DNA from 3 places in the Saccharopolyspora gloriosae genome. Region 3 is predicted to be linked to each of the others. Evidence: riboswitches for the same ligand, from Rfam matches in the RefSeq annotation. Region 3 holds a riboswitch; each other region holds the start of a gene.
The links. Region 3 has a riboswitch for cobalamin ahead of BJ969_RS10100 (ABC transporter substrate-binding protein). Riboswitches for the same ligand answer to the same signal wherever they lie in the genome.
Positions count from the first base shown of each region.

Region 1 (4,274 bases), 2.8 Mb from region 3:
TCATCTCCCCGGTGTGCACGATCAGCAGCGGACGGTTGCGCCGCTGCCGCGTGGTCAACCCGTCTTGCGGAACAGAACTCGGCTTTCCCTGAGGCATGGGCTCAGACCCTAGGCCACCTCGGTCGGGCGCCGGACCGGCTGTCGCGGACCTCACCGTCTCCGGTCGGCTCGAAAACGCCTCGCAGCAACCGTTTTCCGGCCCACCGGCGGCGAATCGCGCGTCGGCCGGATTGGAGCCGACCGACATCGGTGGACTGCTGAGACGCGCTCACCGACGGGTCGTCCCGGTGCGAAAAAAAGCGCCCCCGCGCTCGACCGACCTGGGGGTCATCGGGAGCGCGAGGGCACTTCGTGGTCCACCCCTGGGGGTCAGGTGGACGAGGAAGAGCTTACCAACTACGCCGGGATATTCCTACTCCGCCCGGACCGGGTCGTAACCGAATCGGAATCAAGCGGCCCGAGCGGCGGTGTCGCGGGCCGCGCGCACGACCCCGGCGACGGCGTCGGCGGAGAGCTCCTCCAGCCGCAGGCAGGCCCCGCCGAGTGCGGTGGCGACCTGGCCGGCGAGGCCGAGGCGCACCATGCCCTGCTCGCAGTCGACCACCACCGACGCCACGCCGAGCCCGGCGAGCAGGCCCGCCGCGCGCATCGAGTCCCGCACCGCCTGCTGCGCCCTGGCGCGCCCGGTTCCGCCGCCACCGGCGGGAACCGTGGACTTGCCGTCGGTGAGCAGCACCAGCAGCGGACGCCTGCGCGGGTCGCGGGTGCGCTCGGTGGTCACGACCTGGCGGACCTTGAGCAGCCCGGTGGCCAGCGGCGTGCGGCCACCGGTGCGCAGGTCCCGCATCCGGGTGGCGGCGATCTCCACCGACGACGTGGGCGGCAGCGCGAGCTCGGCGTCCTCGCCGCGGAAGGTCACCACGCCGACCTTGTCCCGGCGCTGGTAGGCGTCACGCAGCAAGGAGAGCACGGCGCCGCTGACGGCGGACATGCGTTCGCGGGCGGCCATCGAGCCGGAGGCGTCGACGGCGAACAGCACGAGGTTGCCTTCGCGGCCTTCGCGCACCGACTTCCGGACGTCCCCGCGGTGCAGGACCAGTCCGGGGCCGCTGCGCCCGCGCGCCCGCTGGTGCGGGGCCGCCGCGATCAGCGTGGACGGCAGATGCACCCCATGTCCGTCCACTGTGGAGGATCGGACGGTCTGGCCGCTGCGGGACCGGGCGCGGGAACGCCTGCCGGGAGCGCCTTCGCCGACCCCGGGGACTTCGAGCAACCGAGCCCGGAACGCCGGTGCGGGCGCGGCCGGGGGCTTGCTCGCGGGAGCCCGACCGTTTCCGTCGTCCTGCCGCGAGCCGCCGTCGCCGTTCGGCGCGGGCGCCTCCGGCGGGGTCTGCGCCTCGCCACCGCCCGGCCCGTCCGGGCCGTCGTCCGGTCCGCCGTCGGGGGCACCGCCGCCGGGCCCGCCCGGCCCGTCGTCGGGACCGTCCGGCGGTTCCTCCCCGCCGTCGTCCTGCGCGGAACCCCGGTCGTCGCCCGGCTGGTCCTGCGCGTGCTGGGCGGCGTCGTTGAGCGCCTGCTGCAGCTGATCCTCTTCGACGCCGGGCTCGTCGAACGGGTCGCGGCGCCGCCGGTGCGGCAGCGCCAGCCGGGCCGCGGCCTCCACGTCCGATTCGGCCACGGCGTCCGCGCCGCGCCACGCGGCGTGCGCCACGGCGGTCCGGGCCAGCACCAGGTCCGCGCGCATGCCGTCCACGTCGAACGACGCGCACAGCGCGGAAATGCGCCGCAGCTCCGCGTCGGGCAGCCGCACCGACTCCACCCGGGACCGCGCCTCGGTGATCCGCCGCGCCAGGTCGGCGTCCGCGTCGGCCCACCGCGCCGCGAAACCCGCCGGGTCCGCCTCGAACGCGAGCCGCCTGCGCACCACCTCGGTGCGCGTCGCCACGTCGCGCGACGCCGCGACCTGCACGGTGAGCCCGAACCGGTCGAGCAGCTGCGGACGCAGCTCGCCCTCCTCCGGGTTCATGGTGCCCACCAGCAGGAACGAGGCCGCGTGCGTGACCGACACGCCTTCGCGCTCCACGTGCGCGCGGCCCATCGCCGCCGCGTCCAGCAGCAGGTCCACGAGGTGGTCGTGCAGCAGGTTGACCTCGTCGACGTAGAGCACGCCGCGGTGCGCCGCCGCCAGCAGACCGGGCTGGTAGGCGCTGACGCCCTCGGTCAGCGCGCGTTCCAGGTCGAGCGAGCCGACGAGCCGGTCCTCGGTGGCGCCGACCGGCAGCTCGACCAGTTCCGCGGGCCGCCGCACCCCGGTGATCTCGGCGTGCGGGCCGTCCGGGCACTGCGGGTCGGGCCGGTCCGGGGCGCAGCCGAAGCGGCAGCCGGGCACGACGTCCAGCGCGGGCAGCAGCGACGCCAGGGCGCGCACCACCGTCGACTTCGCGGTGCCCTTCTCGCCGCGCACCAGCACACCGCCGATGCGCGGGTGCACCGCGTTCAGCAGCAGCGCCAGCCGCAGGTCGTCGTGCCCGACCACCGCGGTGAACGGGAAGCGCGGGCTCGCGGGAGCAGTCATGCCAGGTGTTCCTTCCTCGGGTCTCGGACGCCCCGATGTCGGCTGCGCCAAGGCGAGGCAGTGTCCTGACTCCCGGATCAACGCGGGACCCCGGCCTTCCCAGGCAGCAGCGTTCGCCGACGCGCCCGGTGGCTCGCGAGGGAGGCCCGCTCCCCGGTCACAGTGGCGCCGACCGTGCCGGACTCGCACCGGCTTCCTGACCTGCCTTGGCTGGGACCAGCGTGCATCGTCGCAGATCACGGACGGCCGAGGAACAGCCGCGACGGGCTCAGCGCAGCGAGCCGGGGTATCGGTGCATGTCGACGTGCGGGATGCCGTCTTCGAGATACTCCTCACCCGAGGGTTCGAACCCGAAGCCGCGGTAGAACTCCAGCGCGTAGGTCTGCGCCGACAGCGTCGCCGGGGCGCGCTGGATCTCGGCGAGCGCGGCGCGCATCAGCTTGCGCCCGAGGCCGAGACCGCGGGCCTCCTTCGCGGTGGCGACGCGGCCGATGCGGAAGGTGCCGTCGGGGTCTTCGAGCAGCCGCAGGTAGCCGAGCACGTACCCGTCGGCGGAGTCGATCCAGAAGTGCCGAGTGCTGTTCTCCAGGTCCCGGCCGTCGAGCTCCGGGTACGGGCAGCTCTGCTCGACCACGAACACGTCCACGCGCAGGCGGAGCATGCGGTAGAAGTCCTCAGCGTCGAGGTCGGCCGTGTAGGCGCGGTGGACTGCGGTGGCGAGCGGTTGCAGGGTCACCATCACGGGATATCACATTCCGGCTACGACACCTGCGGTCACCTGCGGCGGAAGTAGCGCAGACCACGTCCTGCGCCCGGCCCGCGCGCGGCCGCGGAAATCGGGAAGTGCAGCGCACGAACGCGCCTCGGCCACCCGAAGCGGACATTCCCGATGAACAGGTCGGCTCCGCCCGAGAACGACGGCGCGCCGGACGTCCCATCCACCGGGACGACCACCTCCGTTCAGAGCCGGGCCGCGACGTCCGAGGAGACCGCCGCGATCCGGGTGTACACGCCGGGCGTGCCGGGCCGCCCGCATCCGGTGCCGTAGGACACGACGCCGATCAGCCTGCCGTCGGTGACGAGCGGCCCGCCGGAGTCCCCGGCGCACGCGTCCCGGCCGCCTTCCGGCGCTCCCGCGCACACCCGCGTTCCCGGTTCGTAGTCGGAGTACGCGGCCCGGCAGTCCGCGTCGGAGCTGATCGGCACCTCGGCGGAGCGCAGCACCTCCGAGGACGAGCCGGTCTCGGCGGTGCGCCCCCAGCCGTAGACCCGGGCCTGCTTGCCCGGCCGGTACGGCTCGGCGTCCCCGGGTTCGGCCATCGGCAGCGGCTGCTGCGCGGCGGGAGCGGTCAAGGTCAGCACCGCCACGTCGTATCCCTCGGTGACGTCCCGGAATTCCGGGTGCACCCACACGCCCCCGACCGCGCCGTCGGTTCCCCCGGTGTCGCGCAGGTCCGCCCGGCCGGTGATCGCGCGCAGCGCCGCGGGGTCGCGGCCGTCGACGCAGTGCGCGGCGGTGACGACCTTGATCGGCGTGACGAGGGTGCCGCCGCAGAACTGGTGCCCCGCGTCGTCGGTCAGCGCCACCGCCCACGGCGCCGCGCCCTCTTCAGCGCCGCCGAGGACCCGCTCCTGAGCGGGGTCGGCCCCGGCCGGAGCGCCCAGCGCGGTCAGCGCCGCGGCCAACGCGGAGGCGCCG
Region 1 covers NZ_JACHIV010000001.1:5,053,925-5,058,198, forward strand. The annotation lists gene cobO (cob(I)yrinic acid a,c-diamide adenosyltransferase) at 1-97, opposite strand, end outside; gene BJ969_RS21935 (putative cobaltochelatase) at 449-2,575, opposite strand; cobalamin riboswitch at 2,634-2,774, opposite strand; gene BJ969_RS21940 (GNAT family N-acetyltransferase) at 2,844-3,314, opposite strand; gene BJ969_RS21945 (trypsin-like serine protease) at 3,536-4,274, opposite strand, start outside.
Region 1: linked by a shared signal. The riboswitch ahead of BJ969_RS21935 (putative cobaltochelatase) and the one ahead of BJ969_RS10100 (ABC transporter substrate-binding protein) in region 3 are both predicted to bind cobalamin.

Region 2 (4,274 bases), 270 kb from region 3:
CTCGCCGGTGCTGCCGGCGGATCTGGACGAGCACGACGCCGCCCGGCTCCGCCGCTGCTTGACCGTCCCCGACTTCACCGATCCGAGCTGTGCGGCGGGAATCGGCCGGGCCTGGCCGTCCCCGGCGCACTGGGGGAGCCTCGCGCCGATCACCGGTCCGGTCCGAGCCGGTGCGGAGCTCGCCGAGCTGTGGGACGCCGAGACCGCCGCGCTGCGCGCCTACCAGGGCGCGCGCGCCGAGCACGAGATCCACCACGCGTTCGGCTGGCCGGAGCTGCCGGAACCGCCGGAACCCGTCACGCCCGCGTCCGGCGCCTACCGGCGGCTGCTGGAGCAGGAGTCGACGGCGGGCCAGCGCATCGAATTGCTGCGCGCGGAGTCGGGCGCGGTACCGGGCGGGAACTGGGACCGGTCGGTCACGGCGTGGGACGAGGACGCCTACCTGCGGCGGAACCTGCGCCCGGCGCCGGGGCCGGTGCTGGACGTGGCCTGCGGCACCGGGCGCTGGACGCGGGTGCTGGCCGAGCAGGTCGGCCCGGACCGGGTGCTCGGCCTGGACTCGGCGGCGCCGTTGCTGGAGGTGGCGCGCGCGGCGGTCCCGGGCGTGCTGTTCACCGAGGGCGACGCGCGGGCGCTGCCGTTCCCGGACGCCTTCCTCGGCGCGGTGAACTGCTCCGACGCGCTGCACCTGCTGCCCGAGCCGCAGCGGGTGATCGCGGAAGTGGCGCGCTGCCTGCATCCGGCGGGCACCTTCACGGCGACCACCTACCGGCCGGGGACGCGCGCGTTCCAGCGCTACTTCCAGCGCTGCCACGAGCGGGTGTTCGGGCTGCGGTCGTTCGAACCGGAGACGATCGCCGAGGCGTTCGGGTCGGTCGGATTGGACGTGGTGGATTCCAGCGGGCCCGGCTCCTTCCTGTACCTCACCGCCCGCCGCCGGGCCGTCGGACGCGGCGGAATGGGGGCGGTGGCGGTCTGATCCGCGCTCCGGCGGAATTTCGCCCGGTTTTTTCCAGAATTGCCGGGAACCAATCCGGCCGACTATCCGACGGTCTCGGGCGCCTCGTTCCGCGGAGGCTCGGCCGAACGTCGCGCACGGCCCTTGCCGGAACACCGCGCGAGCATCCGCTCCGATGTTCCGGCAAGGGTCATCGACGTCATAGTTCTTTCGGCGGCGCCGGTTTTCCGGCGCTCATACCTGCGCGGACGCAGTTTCCGCGTGTCGTCGCTGCTGCGTTCCGACGTCCGGCGCACTTGACATTCCTCAGCGGGACTGCGAACTTTTCACCCGTTCAAGCGACGGTGTTCAGGAAGCCGGTGTGACTCCGGCGCGGTCCCGCCACTGTGAGTGGGGAGCCCGCCTCCACCCGTGCCACTGCCCGACAGGGTGGGAAGGCCGGAGGCCAGGGTTCTGATCCACGAGCCAGGACACTGGCATCGTCGTACCGATTCGTACGGGGTCGCGGAGCTCCGGAGGAGGTACGTGGTGCTGCGCATCGACGCATCGCGCCCGACGGGCGCAACTTTCCCCTCGGACCCTTGTGGTCTCCCCCGGGCGTAGCCCGCCTTCGATCGTCGCTGACCGGACCGGCTTCGGGAGACACGTGCGTCCTGTTCCTGCCACCACTGATCAGTCCTATTCGGACTCGTTGATCGAGTCCGCTCTGGCCGGCGCGTTCTGCGGCGCCGACGGGGGAACACCGCAGCAGACCACGGCCGCGGTGGCGTTCCTGACCGTGCAGGCCGCCCGGCACACCGGTCGCGGCACCGGCTACGTCAACACCGTGCTCAGCGTGCGGGTCGGCCCGGCCGTCGGTTCCTGCGCCGTGGAACCCGGCGCGCTCGACGAGGACGCGGTGCGCGACACCGTCGGGCGCAGCGTCGCCGAACTGCTGGCGCACCCGCTGCGCCCGGTCCGGGTGGCCGCGCTGGACGCCTACCTCGCCGCGACCACTCCGCACGGCGCGCACCCGCTGGCCCGCCAGGTACGGGTCCCGGCGGGGGATTCGCTGGCGAAGTCGATGGCGCGGGCCCGCGCGGTGGCCGCGATCACCCGGGCCCCCGAGGGCGGCCGGGTGGCGGTGATCGGCGTGGTGAACTCGCTGCTCGCCGCGTTGCGGGAGCGCGGGCTGACCTGCGTTCCGTGCGACCTCAAGGGTGGCCGGACCGAGTGGGACGAGCCGATCCTGACCGACCACGCGGCCGCGATCGAGGGCGCCGACGCGGTGCTGGCCTCGGGAATGGTGCTCGGCAACGGCACGTTCGACGAGATCGCCGCGGCCTGCGCGGCGCGCGACCTGCCGCTGACCCTGTTCGCCCAGACCGGGGCCGCGGTGCTGCGGGAACTGCTCGGCGGCCCGGTGCAGGCGCTATCGGCGGAGCCGTACCCGTTCTTCTGGCTCTCCGGCGAGGAGACCACGATCCACACCTACGAGGCGCCGCGATGACCGGTCGGGCACCGGCCCGGTCCGAGTCGCCGCTGGACCTGATAGGCAACACCCCGCTGCTGCGCGTCACCACCCCGATCGCCTTCGAGCACCCGGGTTTCTGGGCGAAGCTGGAGGGCGTGGCGCCGGGCGGGATGAAGGCCAGGGCGGCGCACGCGATGCTGGCGGGCGCGCGCGAGCGCGGCGAGCTGCGCCCCGGCGGCACGGTAGTCGAATCCACCAGCGGCACCTTGGGGATCGGCCTGGCGTGCGTCGGGGTGGCGTGGGGGCATCCGGTGGTCGTCGTCGCCGACGACGAGCTCGACGACATGACCCGCGCCCTGCTCACCGCCTACGGCGTGCGGGTGGAGCTGGTGCGGTCGCCGCACCCGGTGGGCGGTTGGCAGCGCGCCCGGCTGGAGCGGGTGCGGGAGCTGATGGCGACGCTGCCCGACCCGTACTGGCCGGACCAGTACAACAACCCGGACAACGTCACCGGGTACCACGGGCTGGGCCGCGAACTGCTCGACCAGCTCGACGACGTCGAGGTCGTGGTGTGCAGCGTCGGCACCGGCGGTCACAGCGCCGGGATCGCGCAGGTGCTGCGCGAGCACCGTCCGGAGGCCCGCCTGGTCGGGGTCGACGCGGCGGGCTCCACGGTGTTCGGCGATCCGGCGGTGAAGCGCCTGATGCGCGGTCTGGGCAGCAGCATCCACCCGGGCAACGTGGACTACGCGGCGTTCGACGAAGTGCACTGGGTCGGGGCGGCGGAGGCCGTCGCGGGCTGCCGGCGGCTGGCTGCGGGGTCGTTCGCCACCGGTGGGTGGAGCACCGGCGCGGTGGCGCTGGTCGCGTCCTGGTGCGCGCGCGAACTGGGCTCAGACCGAGTCGCCGCCGTGTTCCCCGACGGGCCGCACCGGTACTGGCGGACGATCTACGACGCGGACTTCCACGCCGCCCAGAACCTGCCCGATCCGGTCACCGAACCATCCGAAACGGACGGAATTCCGTCCGAAGTGGACAGCAAGACGAGTTGGAGGAGGTCGCGCAAGGTGGTCGATCCCTGCGCCCATCGCACCGCCGGTTCGGCGGGCTGCCCGGTCTGCGAGGTGCGGGAATGAACCGCGCCGCGTTCGCCAGGCTGTCCCCGGCCGCGAAGCTGCTGGTGATCAACCAGTTCGGCATCAACGTCGGCTTCTACATGCTGATGCCGTTCCTGGCCGCGTACATGAGCGGGAACCTCGGCTACGGCGCCGCCGTGGTCGGCCTGGTGCTCGGTGTCCGGAACCTGAGCCAGCAGGGCATGTTCCTGCTCGGCGGGACCGCCGCGGACCGGCTCGGCTGCCGCCCGATGATCATCGCGGGCTGCGCGTTGCGGGTGGTGTCGTTCGGCTTGTTCGCCGTGTTCACCTCGCTGCCGGGCCTGTTCGCCGCGGCGATCCTCACCGGGCTGGCCGGTGCGCTGTTCAACCCGGCGGTGCGCACCTACCTGATGCACGAGGCGGGGGAGCGGCGAGCCGAGGTGTTCGCCGTGTTCAACGTCTTCCAGCACGCGGGCACGCTGGTCGGGCCGCTGCTCGGCGCGGCCCTGCTGGCGGTGGACTTCCGCGTCATCGCGCTGGTGGCGTGCGTGGCGTTCGCGGTGCTCACCGCCGCGCAGCTGCTGGTGCTGCCGCACCGGGAGGTCGAGCCGCAGCAGCAGAGCGTGCTGGGCAGCTGGCGGGAAGTGGTGCTCAACCGCCGCTTCCTCGGCTTCACGCTGTCGTTGTCGGCGTACTTCGCGCTCTACAACCAGCTCTACCTGACGTTGCCGCTGGAGGCGCAGCGCGTGTCCGGCGCGGCGTGGTC
Region 2 covers NZ_JACHIV010000001.1:2,492,125-2,496,398, forward strand. The annotation lists gene BJ969_RS11035 (class I SAM-dependent methyltransferase) at 1-979, shown strand, start outside; cobalamin riboswitch at 1,286-1,454, shown strand; gene BJ969_RS11040 (Rossmann-like domain-containing protein) at 1,605-2,447, shown strand; gene BJ969_RS11045 (PLP-dependent cysteine synthase family protein) at 2,444-3,547, shown strand; gene BJ969_RS11050 (MFS transporter) at 3,544-4,274, shown strand, end outside.
Region 2: linked by a shared signal. The riboswitch ahead of BJ969_RS11040 (Rossmann-like domain-containing protein) and the one ahead of BJ969_RS10100 (ABC transporter substrate-binding protein) in region 3 are both predicted to bind cobalamin.

Region 3 (4,274 bases):
GCTCGACGATCCCGGCGGCCTCGACGGCGTCCTTGAGCCTGCCCTCCAGCTCGGGCGCGATCCCGTCGAGGTCGTCGGAGTTCGTCCACAGCACCTCTTCGCCGTGCTCGGCGAACACGAGGCCGCAGCTCGGCCCGCTGAAGTTGTTCGCGAGGGTCAACGCCGACCCGCCGGTCCGGGACAGCGCCACGGCGGGATCCACCAAGGCGCCGTCGACGCCCGAGACCTCGGAGGTCATGCCCGCGTCGTCGAGGACGAAGGTCCAGCCGCCGATCCGTCCGGCCAGCAGCACCGCGCTGCACTCGACGTCGCCGAGCGCGGTGCGCGGCAGCGAGGTGTGCTCGTCGGAGCGCTCCGGCGGCAAGGTGCACGGCCGCACGTGCCGGAGCTTCGCCCCCAGCACCTCCAGCGCTTCGAGCGGCTGCAGGTCGCGCACCAGGTGCACGAGCTGGTGCGGGTCCTCCGCGCCGAGATCGGAGATCCATGCGGGGCCGCCTTCGGAATCCAGGGTGTCCGCGGGGAACGTCGGTGCTGTCATCGGTGGTCCTCGTCAAGCGTCGATCTTGTGATGGCGACACTCTGCACCAGACCCCCGACAACGAGCCCCGCGAGCACCCGGGTCGTCCGTTCGGTGGAACCGGCGGGCTGCGCGATGAGTTCCCGCGCACCGAGCGGTCGAACTCGTGGAACGGACGATTCGAGGAGGACGACGATGAGCTTGCCCGAGGTCGTGTCGCGGGAGGAATGGCTCGCCGCGCGCAAGGAACTGCTGGCGAGGGAGAAGGCGGCGACGAAGGCGCGGGACGCGCTCAACGCGGACCGGCGGCGGTTGCCGATGGTCCGCATCGACGAGGACTACCGGTTCGACGGCCCGGACGGGACGGCCACCTTGCTCGACCTGTTCGGCGGGCGCCGCCAGCTGCTGATCTACCACTTCATGTTCGACCCGAGCTGGGACGCGGGCTGTCCGAGCTGCTCGGGGTTCGTCGACCAGTTCGGCGACCTCACGCACCTGCGCGCGCGGGACACCTCGCTGGTCGTGGTCTCGCGGGCGCCGCTGGACAAGATCGAACCGTTCAAGGAGCGGATGGGCTGGACGTTCCCGTGGTACTCCTCCGGCGGCGGCCGGTTCAACCACGACTTCCACGTCACCCACGACGAATCGGTGTCGCCGATCGAGTACAACTACCGCACCAGGGCGGAGCTGGAGCGGGCCGGGGTCGGCTACTACGTCGAAGGCTCCGAGCCGTTCGAACTCCCCGGCCTGAGCGTGTTCCTGCGCGACGGGGACGCCGTGTTCCACACCTACTCCACGTACGCGCGCGGCCTCGACGGCCTCGGCAGCACCACGAGCCTGCTCGACCTCACCGCGCTGGGCAGGCAGGAGGAGTGGGAGGAACCGAAGGGGCGGGCGAGTGCCGTCGGCGCCCCGGCGGGCAGCGACAAGGTCCGCTACCACGACGAGTACTGATCACCGGCGGCGCAGCGAGGTCGGGCGATGACCGCGGGTCCGCCCGCATCGGGTGGTTCACATGTTTCTTGACAACGATCAACGCAGGCTGAAAGGTTGTCGCGACGTTCCACTGCGACGGTGTGCAGGAAGCCGGTGAGGAATCCGGCGCGGTCCCGCCACTGTGAATGGGGAGCCGCGTCCACTGGGGCCACTGCCGGGAAACCGGTGGGAAGGCGGGGCGCGGCGCTGATCCATGAGCCAGGAGACTGGCACCGTCGTACCGATTCGCACGGGGTCGCGGAGCCCCGAGGAGGTACGAAGTGCACCCGAACTCGTTGTACGCGCCGGATTCCGGTCGGTCCCCCGAGTCCTGCCGCGCCGCGTGAGCGGCGTGCTCGGCCGCAGGCGGCTGCTCGCGGGTGTCGCGGGAGCGTTCGCCGCGGTGCCCCTGGTGTCCTGTTCCGGCGGTTCCGGGTCGAGCCCGGGGCGGCTGCGGGTGGCGTTCCCCGCGGGCGGGGCGACCGAATCCCTGGACCCGCACACCGGCTCGCTGTTCGTCGACCAGGCGAGGGCGAAAGCGCTGTTCGACACGCTCGTCGGCTACGCCGACGACATGAGCGTGGTGCCCCGCCTCGCCGAGTGGTGGCAGCCTGATCCGACCGGCACCCGCTGGCGGATCCGGCTGCGCCCGGCGAAGTTCCACGACGGACGCCCGGTGACCGCCGAAGACGTGCTCTACACGTACCGGCGCATCGCCGACGACTCCACCGCGGCGCAGGCGAGCGCGCACTTCGGAGACGTGGACTTCGCGGCCAGCACGGCGATCTCGGCCACCGAACTGGAACTGGTGCTCGGCGCGCCGAACTTCGAGTTCCCCGCCGCGTGGGGCGCCCCCGCCACCGAGATCGTGCCCGCCGGAACGACCGACTTCACCGCCCCCGTCGGCTCCGGACCGTTCCGCTTCGTGTCCTTCGAACCCGGCAAACCCGCCGTGTTCGCGCGGTTCGACGACCACTGGTCCGGCCCGGCCACCCCGGCCGAGCTGGAGTTCGTGCCGATGGAGGAGGAGAGCGCGCGGGTCAACGCGCTGCTGTCCGGTCAGGTCGACTACGCCCACGACGTCAGCGCGAACTCGGTGCGACTGCTGGAGCAGGGCGGCCGGGCGCGCGTGCACTCCGCGCCGTTCGGCACCATGCAGTCGCTGCTGCTCAAGGTCGACCGGCCCCCGTTCTCCGACCCCAGGCTGGTGCGCGCGGTGCGGGCGGGGCTGGACCGCCGAGCGCTGCTCGACATCGCGCTCAGCGGCCAGGGACGGATCGGCAACGACCTGTTCGGCGCCGGTCTGCGGTTCTACCCGGCGGGCCTGCCCGAACCCGTCCGCGACCCGGAGCTCGCCCGGTCGCTGCTGCGGGAGGCCCGCGCCGACGGGCTCGGCTGGGAGTTGCAGACCAGCTCCGTCGACCCGTACTTCGAGTCGGCGGCGAGCCTCATCTCCCAGCAGCTGGGCGACATCGGGATGCGCGTGACGCCGCGGGTCGGGCCGTCGGAAACGTACTTCTCCGACATCAAGGAGCACGGCGTGGCCTCCCTGAGCAGGACCGCCGCGTTGCCGGTGCCGACGTTCCTCGGCCAGCGCATGACCTCCGACGCGGGCGGCAACAACTACACCGGCTACCGCTCCGCCGAATTCGACGCGCTGCACGCCGAAGCTCTGTCCACAGCCGACGAACATCGGCGGGCGGCCCTGCTGGCGCGGGCGCAGCGGTTGTCGCGGGAGCACAGCGGCATGGTGGTGTGGGGCTTCAGCGGCTGGAACGTCGCCACCTCCGACCAGGTGTCCGGCGTGCGCGGAGCACCACCGAACTCCCTGGACTGGGCCCGGTTCGACCGGGTGAGCGTGGGGTGATCGCGCTCGCTCCGCGGCTGCGCGGGGCGGCCCCCGGTGCTCGGGTGCTCGGCGCGGTGCTGTCCCGGATCGGCGTCGCGGTGGCGCAGATCGCGCTGGTCGCCGTCGGCGTGTTCGCGCTCACCGCGCTGCTGCCCGGCGACACCGCCGAAGTCGTCCTCGGCGAGCACGCCGACACCGGGCAGGTCGACGCGCTGCGGCGGCGCCTCGGCCTGGACGAGCCGCTGGGCACCCGATTCCTGGACTGGGCGGCGGGAATCCTGCACGGCGACCTCGGCACCTCGCTGCGCACCGGGCGCCCGGTGGTCGACGAGATCGCGGGCAACGCCGCGACGACGGTGCTGCTGGCGGTGCTGACCCTGCTGATCGTGCTGCCGCTGGCGCTGTGGCTGGGCGCGCGCAGCGGACTGCGCGCCGGATCCCGGTTCGACCGCTCGGTGAACTTCGCGGTGGTGCTGCTGAACTCGGTGCCCGAGTTCGCGCTGGCGCTGCTGCTGGTGGGCGTGTTCTCGGTGCAGGCGGGCTGGTTGCCCGCGACGGCCGCCGGGTTGTCCGGCTGGTCGTTGGCGGCCGAACCCGCGGTGCTGGTGCTGCCGGTGGCGGTCCTGGTGGCCAAGCAGCTGTCCGCGCTGGCCAGGCAGGTCCGCGCCGGCGTGGTGGTCGCGAACTCCGCGGAGTTCGCGACGCACGCGCGACGCGCCGGGCTCGGTGCGCGCGCGGTGGTGCTGCGCCACGTGCTGCCGAACGCGATCGGCCCGGTGCTGCAACAACTCGGGCGCACCGTGGACGGGCTGCTCGGCGGCGTGGTCGTGGTGGAGGCGCTGTTCGCGCTCGACGGGCTCGGGTCCGGGTTCGTCGAGGCGGTGCGCGCCCGGGACCTGCCCGCGGTGCAGGGCTACGCGCTGCTGTTCGCCG
Region 3 covers NZ_JACHIV010000001.1:2,222,162-2,226,435, forward strand. The annotation lists gene BJ969_RS10090 (hypothetical protein) at 1-538, opposite strand, end outside; gene BJ969_RS10095 (DUF899 domain-containing protein) at 713-1,471, shown strand; cobalamin riboswitch at 1,551-1,742, shown strand; gene BJ969_RS10100 (ABC transporter substrate-binding protein) at 1,836-3,359, shown strand; gene BJ969_RS10105 (ABC transporter permease) at 3,356-4,274, shown strand, end outside.